Regions from separate parts of the Burkholderia crassaminum genome, predicted to be linked through region 2. Evidence: predicted binding sites of a transcription regulator. Region 2 holds the regulator's gene; each other region holds the start of a gene.
The links. The regulator HrcA, encoded in region 2, represses chaperone genes, less so after heat shock. The targets are predictions, from matches to a motif close to TTAGCACTCNNNNNNNNNGAGTGCTAA.
Positions count from the first base shown of each region.

Region 1 (3,100 bases), on a different replicon from region 2:
AGAAATCGAACCCGGGCCCACCCGCGCCCGGGCCGCCCGGCGCTGCCGCCGGTGCCGCATCCTTCGGCGCTTCGAACACGGTGGCATCGGTCGTCAGCAGCAGCCCCGCGACCGACGCCGCGTTCTGCAGTGCCGTGCGCGTGACCTTGGTCGGGTCGAGCACGCCCGACTCGACGAGGTCGCCGTATTCGCCCGTCTGCGCGTTGTACCCGAAGTTGCCCGAGCCTTCGGCCACCTTCGCGACGACGACGCTCGCTTCCTCGCCTGCGTTCGCGACGATCTGGCGCAGCGGTTCCTCGAGCGCGCGCAGCACGATCTTGATGCCCGCGTTCTGGTCGGCGTTCACGCCCTGCAGTTCGCGGATCGCCTGCCGCACGCGGATCAGCGCGACACCGCCGCCCGGCACGATGCCTTCCTCGACGGCCGCGCGCGTGGCGTGCAGCGCGTCGTCGACGCGGTCCTTCTTTTCCTTCACTTCGATCTCGGTGGCACCGCCGACCTTGATGACCGCCACACCGCCCGCGAGCTTCGCGACGCGTTCCTGCAGTTTCTCGCGGTCGTAGTCCGACGTCGCTTCCTCGATCTGCACGCGGATCTGCTTCACGCGCGCCTCGATGTTCTTCGCATCGCCCGCGCCGTCGATCACGGTCGTGTTTTCCTTGCCGACCTCGATGCGCTTCGCCTGGCCGAGTTCAGCCAGCGTCGCCTTTTCGAGCGTCAGGCCCGTTTCCTCGGCGATCACCTGCCCGCCGGTCAGGATCGCGATGTCTTCGAGCAGTGCCTTGCGGCGGTCGCCGAAGCCCGGCGCCTTCACGGCCACCGTCTTCAGGATCCCGCGGATGTTGTTGACGACCAGCGTCGCGAGCGCTTCGCCTTCGACATCTTCCGCGATGATCAGCAGCGGCCGGCCCGATTTCGCGACCTGTTCGAGCACCGGCAGCAGGTCGCGGATGTTCGAGATCTTCTTGTCGTGCAGCAGGATGTACGGGCTTTCGATCTCGGCGATCTGCTTGTCGGGATTGTTGATGAAGTACGGCGACAGGTAGCCGCGATCGAACTGCAGCCCCTCGACGACATCGAGCTCGTCCGCGAGCGACTTGCCGTCCTCGACGGTAATCACGCCTTCCTTGCCGACGCGGTCGATCGCTTCCGCGATGCGCTGGCCGATCGACTCCTCGCCGTTTGCGGAGATCGTCGCGACCTGCGCGATTTCCTTGCTCGTGGTGGTCGGCCGGCTGATCTTCTTCAGCTCTTCGACGGCCGCGGCGACGGCCTTGTCGATGCCGCGCTTCAGGTCGAGCGGATTGAGCCCGGCCGCGACGTACTTCTGGCCTTCGCGGACGATCGCCTGCGCGAGCACGGTGGCCGTCGTGGTACCGTCGCCGGCCGCATCGCTGGTGCGCGACGCGACTTCCTTCACGAGCTGCGCGCCGATGTTCTGCAGCTTGTCGGCGAGTTCGATTTCCTTCGCGACCGACACACCGTCCTTCGTGACGACCGGTGCGCCGAAGCTGCGTTCGAGCACGACGTTGCGGCCCTTCGGCCCGAGCGTGACCTTCACTGCGTTCGCGAGAATGTTCACGCCTTCCGTCAGCTTCGCACGTGCGACGTCGCTGAAAATGATTTCCTTCGCTGCCATGATTGCGCTCCGTTATTGATTGACGACTGCGACGATGTCTTCCTCGCGCAGCACGAGAAACTCGTTGCCGTCCACCTTGACGGCCTGGCCCGCGTACTTGCCGAACAGCACGCGCTCGCCGACCTGCAGGTCGAGCACGATGCGCTGGCCGTCCGCATCCTTGCGGCCGGGGCCGACGGCGATCACTTCACCCTGGTCGGGCTTTTCCGCGGCGCTGTCGGGGATCACGATGCCCGACGCGGTGGTGGTTTCCTGGTCGAGTCGCTTCACGATCACGCGGTCGTGCAAGGGGCGTAGGCTCATTTGTTCGTCCTGTGCTGATCTGTCGAAATTGGCTGGCACTCTTTGGAAGAGAGTGCTGACGAGTATAAAAATGCGCGGCGGCGCGATCCAATAACGGATTCGGAAATGCATTCGCGCCGTCGTGCAAAGCGCGTGGCGCCCGCTACTGCGACACAGCCTGCTGCGCGGCGGGCGTGCAGACCGGGCGGATCGTCTCGCCGGCGAGCACGCGCTTCACGAACGGGATCGAATCGGCGAGCGACGCGTTCACGGTGCCGTTGTGTTCGCGGCCCGCGTACAGGTGCGCTTCGACCGTCGTGCCGGCCGCGCATGCATCCTTCGCGAGCGCGAGTTCGAGCGGCGCGAGCCCGTCGTCCGCGCCCGCGCCGATGAAGACGGGCGTGGCGATCTTCAGCGTCGGGTACGTCAGGTACGCGTCCCACCACGCCTTCAGCCGTGCATCGCCGCCGGGCTTCACGGTGTTCGCGTGCGTGAGGTGCGCGAGCGCGGCATCGTCCTCGAGCGACGCGAGGCAACTGGTGCGCGCCTGTTCGAGGATCGGCAGCGCCTGGTCGGTCAGCACTTCGTCCGCACGCAGCGACGGGTCGATCTGCTGCGCGGACAGCACCGAGTAAAACTGGTACGCGAGCGTCGGGTCGACGCGCTCGGGATCGCGCCGGTACGCACTGTCGAACTTCGGCAGCGACGCGAGCGTGGCGGGCGATGCGTTGTAGATCGTTCCGGTGGCAACGGTCGCGCGGATCGCGAGTTCGGGCGCATAGGCGCTCGCGTAGCCGGCCGCCGCGAACACGGCCGAGCCGCCTTGCGACTGGCCGACGAGCACAACCTCGTTCGCGAGGCCCGGCACGCCGCCGAGCACCGCGCGCACGCTGTCGAGCAGCGTGTAGCTGTTCGAGCGGTTGTTGAGCTGCGGATTCGGGCCCGGCGTGCCGAGCCCCTGATAATCGGTCGCGACGACCGCGAACCCCTGCTGAAGCCATGCGTTCAGGTAGCGCACGTCGCGATACGAGCGGCCAAACCACGACGGCGCGCAGATATCGGCCATCCCGAACGTGCCGTGCGCCCACGCGACGATCGGCCAGCCGCCGGCGGGTGGCGTGCCGCGCGGCACGAACAGCGCACCCGACACGGCGATCGGCGTGTGGCCGCCGACACCGT
Region 1 covers NZ_OZ183800.1:2,933,075-2,936,174, reverse strand. Annotated here, with positions in the region: gene groL (chaperonin GroEL) at 1-1,639, opposite strand, end outside; gene groES (co-chaperone GroES) at 1,652-1,942, opposite strand; gene ACPTTF_RS30170 (lipase family protein) at 2,085-3,100, opposite strand, start outside.
Region 1: groES (co-chaperone GroES) is a predicted target of HrcA. The motif match lies at 1,975-2,001, and genes of this name have one in related genera.

Region 2 (3,100 bases):
CGGCCGTTCGCATCGATCACGCGGCGCAGCATCACGGTGTCCTCGGTGTCGAACGCGTGTTCGTCGAGCCAGCGCGCGACACGGTCGTGCGGCGTGAATTCGGCGGTGATGTCGGCGCGGCCGCAGCCGGTGCGCACGACGCTCGCGTCGGAACGTTCGCCGAGGGCGAGGGCGAGGGCGTCGATCAGGATCGATTTCCCGGCGCCGGTTTCGCCGGAAAAGACGGAAAAGCCGCTGTCGAATTCGAGATCGAGCGCGGCGACGATGACGAAGTCGCGGATCGAGAGGTGGCGGAGCATGGTGTCGGGCGGAGTGGCGTCAGGACGCCTTGTCGTCTTCGTTCGAGGCGTGTTCGTTCCAGTGCAGCTTCTTGCGCAGCGTCGAGAAATAGCTGTAGCCGACCGGGTGCAGGAACGGCACCGTGTGCTTCGAGCGGCGCACCTCGATCGTGTCGTTCAGCTCGAGTGCGGTGAACGACTGCATGTCGAAATTCACGTTGACGTCGCGCCCGCCGACGATCTGGATCGCGATTTTCGAATCGTCGGGCAGCACGATCGGCCGGTTCGACAGCGCGTGCGGCGCGATCGGCACGAGCACGATACCCTGCAGCTGCGGATGGAGGATCGGGCCGGCCGACGACAGCGCGTAGGCGGTCGAGCCGGTCGGCGTGGCGACGATCAGGCCGTCCGAACGCTGGTTGTACATGTACCGGCCGTCGACCGATGCGCGCAGCTCGACCATCCCGGAGAAGCCGCTGCGGTTCACGACGACGTCGTTGAACGCGAGCGCGTGGTAGATCGGTTCGCCGTCGCGCATGATCCGGGCCTCGAGCAGCGAGCGCTCCTCGCGCTCGAACTTGCCCGACAGGATCACCGGGACGAGCGCCTGCATGTCGGCCGCCGCGATATCGGTGATGAAGCCGAGCCGCCCGTGGTTGATCCCGATCAGCGGTGTCTTGTACGGCGCGAGCTGACGGCCGATGCCGAGCATTGTCCCGTCGCCGCCCAGCACGACCGCCACGTCGGCGCGCGCCCCGATTTCGGCCGGTGTCAGCGCCGGGTAGCCGGTGATGCCGATCTCGCGCGCGGTCTCGGCTTCGAAGACGACCTCGAAGCCCCGCTTGGCGATGCAGGCGGCCAGCGTGGCGAGCGGCTCGACGATGTTGGGCGTGTTGCTCCGGCCGACGAGCGCGACAGTGTTGAACTGATTACCGGTTTTCATGCCGGCATTACACCATAGCTCGTTGACGAAAAGAACCGGCTGTGCGCTGGCGGGGCCGGATCGGGCCGGCCCGCGCATCGGTGGCCGACGCCACTCGCCGCGGTCGCGCGGTTGCGCTAAAATTTTCCACCATGCTAGATCCTCGCGCACGAACCCTCCTGAAAACCCTGATCGAACGGTATATCGCCGACGGTCAGCCAGTCGGATCGCGCACGTTGTCCCGTTACTCCGGGCTCGAGCTGAGCCCGGCGACGATCCGCAACGTGATGTCCGACCTGGAGGAGCTCGGCCTCGTGTCGAGCCCGCACACGTCGGCCGGCCGCGTGCCGACGCCGCGCGGCTACCGGCTGTTCGTCGACACGATGCTGACGGTCGAGACGCCGATCGACGCCGAGGCCGTCGCGCGGCAGGTGCAGAACACGCTGCAGGCCGGCGAGCCGCAGCAGCGGGTCGTGGCGGCCGCCGCGAGCGTGCTGTCGAACCTGTCGCAGTTCGCGGGCGTCGTGCTGACGCCGCGCCGCAGCCACGTGTTCAAGCAGATCGAGTTCATGCGCCTGTCGGACAAGCGCATCCTGCTGATCATCGTCACGCCCGAGGGCGACGTGCAGAACCGGATGCTCGCGACGCCGCGCGATTACTCGCCGTCGCAACTGACCGAGGCGTCCAACTACATCAACGCGCATTTCGCCGGCCTGTCGTTCGACGAGGTGCGCCGCCGCCTGCGCGACGAGATCGACCAGTTGCGCGGCGACATGACCGCGCTGATGCATCTGGCGGTGACGGCCAGCACCGAGGTGCCTGACACCGAGGACACCGTGCTGATTTCCGGCGAGCGCAACCTGCTCGAGGTGGCGGATCTCTCGTCCGACATGGCCCGGCTGCGCAAGCTGTTCGACGTATTCGACCAAAAGACGGGCCTCCTGCAACTGCTCGACGTGTCGAGCCACGCCCAGGGCGTGCAGATCTTCATCGGCGGAGAATCGACGCTCGTGCCGATCGAGGAAATGAGCGTGGTTACCGCGCCTTACGAGGTGAACGGGCAGATCGTCGGCACGCTCGGCGTGATCGGCCCGACACGCATGGCGTACAACCGCGTGATACCGATCGTCGACATCACCGCGCGCCTGCTGTCGCTCACGCTGAGCCAGCAGTAGCCCGCAATCGCCAGCCCGATCCCGCCCCGTCATCGTGCCGCGGCACCGCGTGAGCCGACAGTCGGCCGAACGGCCAGCCGACCGGCGCGAGGCGGCCCGCTATAATTGAGAGCCGTCCGGTCCCGTGCCCCGAGCACGTTCTTGCCCATGCGTTTCGATCTTGAGCCGCCTTCGACCACCGCGGCCGCCCATCGCATCGGCGTGCTGCTGATCAATCTCGGCACGCCCGACGCGCCCACGCCGCGCGCCGTGCGGCGCTATTTGGCCGAATTCCTGTCGGATCCGCGGGTCGTCGAGATTCCACAGGCCGTCTGGCAGGTGCTGCTGCGCACGCTGATCCTGCCGCTGCGCGGCCGCGCGTCCGCGAAAAAATACGCGGCCGTCTGGATGCCCGAGGGCTCGCCGCTGCGCGTGCACACCGAGCGCCAGACCGACAGCGTGCGGTACCTGCTCGCGTCGAACGGTTATCAAGTGCAGGTCGACTACGCGATGCGCTACGGCAGTCCGAACATTGCGCACGCGCTCGCGCAGTTCAAGCGCGCCGGCGTCGAGCGCGTGCTGCTGATGCCGATGTATCCGCAATACTCGGCGTCGACCACGGCCACCGCATTCGACGCTGCATTCGACGCGCTCGCGCGCATGCGCAACCAGCCGGAAGTGCGCACGGTGCGGCACTACGCCGACCATCCGGCCTATATCCACGCGCTGGCCGAGCAGGTGCGCCA
Region 2 covers NZ_OZ183799.1:785,160-788,259, forward strand. Annotated here, with positions in the region: gene recN (DNA repair protein RecN) at 1-299, opposite strand, end outside; gene ACPTTF_RS03590 (NAD kinase) at 319-1,221, opposite strand; gene hrcA (heat-inducible transcriptional repressor HrcA) at 1,353-2,375, shown strand; gene hemH (ferrochelatase) at 2,523-3,100, shown strand, end outside.

Region 3 (3,100 bases), 160 kb from region 2:
GCGTGCAGTGCGTCTTCGACACGTGCCTTCTTTTCCTTCATTTCGACTTCGGTCGCAGCACCGACCTTGATCACTGCTACGCCGCCGGCCAGCTTGGCCACGCGCTCTTGCAGCTTTTCACGGTCGTAGTCCGACGTCGCTTCTTCGATTTGCGCGCGCACTTGCTTCACGCGTGCTTCGATGTTCACGGCTTCGCCTGCGCCGTCGATGATCGTCGTGTTTTCCTTGCCCACTTCGATGCGCTTCGCCTGGCCCAGTTCTGCCAGCGTTGCCTTCTCGAGCGTCAGGCCGGTTTCTTCCGCGACGACTTGACCGCCGGTCAGGATCGCGATGTCTTCCAGCATCGCCTTGCGACGATCGCCGAAGCCCGGTGCCTTGACCGCGACGGTCTTCAGGATGCCACGGATGTTGTTGACGACCAGCGTCGCGAGCGCTTCGCCTTCGACGTCTTCAGCGATGATCAGCAGCGGACGGCCAGCCTTTGCGACTTGCTCGAGTACCGGCAGCAGGTCACGGATGTTCGACACCTTCTTGTCGTGCAGCAGCACGAACGGGTTGTCGAGGACGGCGACTTGCTTGTCCGGGTTGTTGATGAAGTACGGCGACAGGTAGCCGCGGTCGAATTGCATGCCTTCGACGACGTCGAGTTCGTCAGCCAGCGACTTGCCGTCTTCGACGGTGATCACGCCTTCCTTGCCGACCTTGTCCATCGCTTCAGCGATGCGATCGCCGATCGACGAATCGCTGTTCGCCGAGATCGAGCCGACCTGTGCGATTTCCTTGTTCGTCGTGCACGGCTTGCTGATCTTCTTCAGCTCTTCGACAGCCGCTGCGACTGCCTTGTCGATGCCGCGCTTCAGGTCCATCGGGTTCATGCCCGATGCGACGTACTTCATGCCTTCGCGAACGATCGATTGCGCGAGGACGGTTGCCGTCGTCGTGCCGTCGCCTGCGTTGTCGCTGGTCTTGGAAGCAACTTCCTTGACCATTTGCGCGCCCATGTTCTGGAGCTTGTCCTTCAGCTCGATTTCCTTCGCGACCGACACACCGTCCTTGGTGACCGTCGGGCCGCCGAAGCTGCGCTCGAGCACCACGTTGCGGCCCTTCGGACCCAGCGTGACCTTGACTGCGTTGGCGAGAATGTTCACGCCTTCGACCATCTTCGAACGGGCGGAATCGCCGAATACGACGTCTTTAGCTGCCATCTTCTAACTCCTTGAATTCTTGGGAATATGTACCGTCGAGGAACGCTTAGTTAGCGTTGACCACGGCCATGATGTCTTCTTCGCGCATGACCAGCAGTTCCTGGCCGTCGACCTTCACGGTCTGGCCTGCGTACTTGCCGAACAGGACGCGATCGCCGACCTTCACGTCGAGCGCGATCGGTGCACCCTTGTCGTCACGCTTGCCCGGGCCAACCGCGAGGATCTCGCCTTGATCCGGCTTTTCAGCAGCGGCTTCGGGGATCACGATGCCCGAGGCGGTCTTGGTTTCCTGATCCAGGCGCTTGACGATCACGCGATCGTGCAAAGGACGAAGGTTCATATTCACTCCTCTCTTGACTGAGATTGAAGAACGCTTAGGGAATCTGCCCGGCAAATCGCCCGGCAGAGAATTGTTAGCACTCTCGTGCAGCGAGTGCTAATTATATGGACGGGTTTTGACAAATTCAAGAAGGGGCGCCGGAGGAATTTTCGGGGCGGCGAGGGGCGCCCGGCGCTGAGCTTCGATCGCTTGAAATTGAACGTGACGCGACGCGGAAGAGGCAGGATGCGCGAAAATATATCACGCAAAAACAATGACTTAGAAAAAACACGTGCGCCGGCGGCGGTATTCAGGAGGATACCGAGAGTCGCCTGTTCGGTCCGTCGCCGTGGCTATGCAGCACCGGCCGCGACACCTCGGGGATTCCCGTACATCCCCAGCGAGCCCTGTCAGAACAAATGGGGCGCAAGCGTGTGACGACGATCAAGGCGCGGAAGCTCGTCACGACGCCCTCGACGGAGGATTGGAGCAGTTTGTCGTCTTGTCACGCCGCAATCGACGGTTGACGGGCAGCCTTGTACTGCCCCATCGACCACACGTAGTCGGAAGGACGAGTGTCACCTCCCGAGCGACGTCGGCCGGTCAACCATGAGAAAGCCCCCCAAAAACCACCTGTAGGCAAGATGGTCAAAATGCGCTGCCGTGCGAGAGCCGTGCACCGGACCGGGTCGTGACATCGGGCACCTCCAACCGATCGCGCTCCGATTCGAACGTCCCGCGCCGACGCACGTCGCCCCCCTTTCATTTCGCCGAGCTTGCTGCGTCCACGATCAAACTTCTGCCCCGCAACATCGGGGCGCTCGCACCGATCCTTCGCCAGCCCGCCCCGAATCTTGGCGCCGTGCAAGATCCGAACGATCCGGTCGTCGACAGATCAACCATCAAGTTCGTCTTGTCGCAGGGTCAAGTCACGAGGATGTCGCTCGTCAAATCGTCACAAGGAGCCTCTCGAATCACTTTCACTCCCCCCCATTAGCCGGACGAATCACGCGGCATTTTTGAAGCAACTCGGAAGCGGCTCCTGCAGTTCAGCCATCGCACCCCGTGCGACCTGCCCAGGGGCCATGAAATTCCCCGCCATCGAGAAATCGTCGACCATATCGAGCCGATAACCGTGCGTATACACCGCGCTCAATTGAAAGCCGTTTTCCGGACGAAGCGCCAATTTCTGACGAAGTCGATAGATATGCGTGTCAAGGCTCCGCGACGTGCCATCCAGTGCCCGCCCCCATGCCAGCGTCGACAAGAAATCTCGGGAAACCACGCTTCCGAGATTATTGAACAGGCAATTCGCCAAGGAAAATTCCTTCGCAGTCAAATCAATGTTTTTACCGTGCAGGGTTATCGTGCGCATCAGCGGATTCACAACATACGCCCCAACCTCGACTCTATTATCGGCCTTTTTATTGCGACCATTTCGACGCAGCAGCGCATTGATTCGAGCTACCAACTCGATCTCACGAAATGGCTTACCTATGTACTCATCGGCCCCGGCATCCAGCGCAGCGGCAATATCCGCCTCAAGTGTTCTCGCCGCCAGAAATAACACGACGGG
Region 3 covers NZ_OZ183799.1:950,001-953,100, reverse strand. Annotated here, with positions in the region: gene groL (chaperonin GroEL) at 1-1,205, opposite strand, end outside; gene ACPTTF_RS04300 (co-chaperone GroES) at 1,252-1,545, opposite strand; gene ACPTTF_RS04295 (response regulator transcription factor) at 2,531-3,100, opposite strand, start outside.
Region 3: ACPTTF_RS04300 (co-chaperone GroES) is a predicted target of HrcA. The motif match lies at 1,619-1,645, and genes of this name have one in related genera.

Region 4 (3,100 bases), 2.5 Mb from region 2:
GGGCCGAAACTTGAGGCAGATCAAGGTTATGCGGAAGGGGCCCGCAAACTGCCTATTTCCTGACGAATCAGGTCAATTAATCGGCGCAGAAACGAGTGAGGAAAGTAGCGGCGAAGCGAATGAAAATCAGCGGAAAAGACGGACGAAAAAAAACCGCTGCCGGTCGGGCAGCGGTTTTCGATGAGGCGCTCTAAATCGCCGGGATTTATGCGTATTCGGCGAGGGCAGTGCGCATCTTTTTCATCGCGCTCGCTTCGATCTGGCGGATGCGTTCCGCCGACACGCCGAACTCGGCGGCGAGATCGTGCAGCGTCGAGCCGCCCGAGCCGTCGTCGTCGACGTGCAGCCAGCGCGCCTCGATGATGCGGCGGCTGCGCGCGTCGAGCGCGTCGAGTGCCTGCGCGATGCCGTCCGTCTGCAGTGTGTCGCGCTGACGCGCGGCGAGCACGGCGGTCGGTTCGTTGTGCGAGTCGGCCAGGTAGGCGATCGGCGCGTACGACTCCTCGCCGTCTTCGACCTGCCCTTCGAGCGCGATATCGCCGCCCGACAGGCGCGTTTCCATTTCGGTCACGTCTTCGCGCTTGACGTTGAGTTCCTTCGCGAGGCCGTCGATTTCCTCGGGCGTCATCGCCTGCAGGCCCTTCTTGTGGCTGCGCAGGTTGAAGAACAGCTTGCGCTGCGCCTTCGTCGTCGCGACCTTCACCGTGCGCCAGTTGCGCAGGATGTACTCGTGAATCTCGGCCTTGATCCAGTGGATCGCGTACGACACGAGACGCACGTTCTGGGCCGGATCGAAGCGCTTCACGGCCTTCATCAGGCCGATGTTGCCTTCCTGGATCAGGTCGCCGTGCGGCAGGCCGTAGCCGAGATAGTTGCGCGCGATCGACACGACGAGCCGCAGGTGCGACAGCACGAGGCGGCGTGCCGAGTCGAGATTGTTGCCTTCACGGAATTCGGTTGCGTACTGGCGTTCCTCTTCGGCCGTCAGCAGCGGAATGCGATTCACGGCCTGGATATACGCGTCGATGTTGCCAAGCTGGCCCGGCAACATCGATTGGGCTGCGAGCGCCAGCGAGCCTGCCGATTCGGCCTTGGCCGGCGTCGGGCTCAGGGTGTTCGGGAGGGTCAGGGCGTTGCTCACTAAAAAACTCCTTTGGAATCAGGGACAAACCCCCGGTCTCGAATGAAATTCCGTGGGCCATCTTAGCACTCCCGCAAGCCGAGTGCTAATTCCTTAGAGCAAGCGTGGGCATCGGAGTTCCCGTTTTTCTATCGAGTTAGTCGAGTCGATAGTCTAATCTGCGACAACGGAGGCAAAGCGAAGTTCCGTAAGCCGTTGTTTCTGATGGTAATCAGTAGACGATTTTAATTTTTGTCGTTTTGGAAGGAAGTCATTTCGCTTTGTGATGCCGATCCGAAAAGTCCTTTACCATACCATTCAGTTCGCTCGAGCCGGCCGAAGCGGCAGGCTCCATTCAACCCACAAAGTTGGAGTGTCAGATGAACAATAAGAAGAATCGCCGGCCCCGCAGCCGGCTTGCGCTGCACGCGATGCTGGCGGCGTCCCTTCTGGGCGGATCGGGTGCGGCATGCGCGGATCGATGGGGGATTCAGGCGGGCGGCGGTTTTTCGGATCGCCACGGGGTCGACAAGGGCGATCTCGGCGTGGTGTGGGATCCGGGCTGGAACTGGTGGGAAATTGGCGGCTGGCACTTCGCGTTCGTTGTGGAAGGGCACGCCGGCTACTGGCACACAGGCGGCAACGTCCACAGCAGCATCGGCGAATTCGGCGTGACGCCGATGTTCCGTTTCATCAAGAGCGCCGGGGAGATCCGCCCGTTCATCGAGGCCGGCGGCGGCGTCCGGCTGCTGACGCATCCGACGATCTCGGATCGTTTCTCGATGGGGACCGCGTTCCAGTTCGCGCCGACTGCCGGGGTAGGCGTGCAGTTCGGCCAACGGCAACAGTATCAGGTCGGCTACCGTTTTGAACATGTGTCTAACGCGGGTATCAAAGAGCCGAATCCTGGTATAAATTTCCACCAGTTCTACGTGCAGTACAACTTCTGATCCGCACGCCCGCGCACGGCGTGCGCGTTGCCGAGGAGTCAGGCGATGACGAAGGTGGTCGATGCGATCCGCGCGCTCGAGCGCGATCGGTTCCGGGCGATGGTGGACGGGGACGGCGAGGCGCTCGACGCGCTTTTGTCGGACAAGGTGTTCTTCGTGCACACCAACGGCAAACGCGAAACCAAGCAGCAGTTCATCGACGCCATCGTCGCCGGCCGCCGCCGCTATCGCCAGATCGAAATCCAGTCGCAGGACGTGCTGCCCGTCGGCGATGAAACCTGCGTCGTCACCGGGCGCGCGTTGATCGAGATGGAAACGAACAACGGCGGCCTGGTCTTTCCGATTGCGTATACCTCCGTCCATACCCACCAACAGGGCCGCTGGAGCCTGTTCGCGTGGCAGGCGACGCGGTGCGCAACCGAGACATGAGCACTTGTGGCGCTCCTTTTCATGTCTCGACCGAAGCGGCCTTCTGGGCCGCTTTTTGTCGCCTCGTGCAGCGCGGATCGCGCGGCGCACGGGCGGTCACGCCTCGCTCGCTGACGTTTGAACCCTGAATCGGAAACTGGCCGTCAGGCCGCCGCGCGGCGATCCGCGCAGTGCCAGGCCGAGCGGTTGATCGCGCTGACGAGCGCATCGAGCGCGGCGCCCGCCGCATCGGCGTGCACGCCGACACCGTGCCGCAGCGGCGCATCGCCGACCCGGCAGCCCACCGATACCGCGATCCGTCCGTCAGTCGTGCGCGCGTGTTCGCACGACGCGACGTCGATCGCGGCGCCGGCGGCCGCCGCGAATGCCGCGGCCAAACGTCGCACGACATCGTCTGGCGCCGTGTCCGCCGTGGGCGCCGCCGCGATCTCGCGGTTCTGCCAGCGCGCGCCGTTGCCGTGACGCGCGGCCGGCCCGTCGGTGTCGAAGAATTCGCGCGCGAACAGCGCGCAGATCGCGTCGCCCGTCACTTCCTCGCCGGACGCGTCGGCAAGCGTCTGTACCGCATGGCTGAATTCGATCTGCACGCGGCGCGTCGGCG
Region 4 covers NZ_OZ183799.1:3,292,428-3,295,527, reverse strand. Annotated here, with positions in the region: gene rpoH (RNA polymerase sigma factor RpoH) at 206-1,141, opposite strand; gene ACPTTF_RS15295 (acyloxyacyl hydrolase) at 1,501-2,070, shown strand; gene ACPTTF_RS15290 (nuclear transport factor 2 family protein) at 2,116-2,499, shown strand; gene leuA (2-isopropylmalate synthase) at 2,643-3,100, opposite strand, start outside.
Region 4: rpoH (RNA polymerase sigma factor RpoH) is a predicted target of HrcA. The motif match lies at 1,204-1,230, and genes of this name have one in related genera.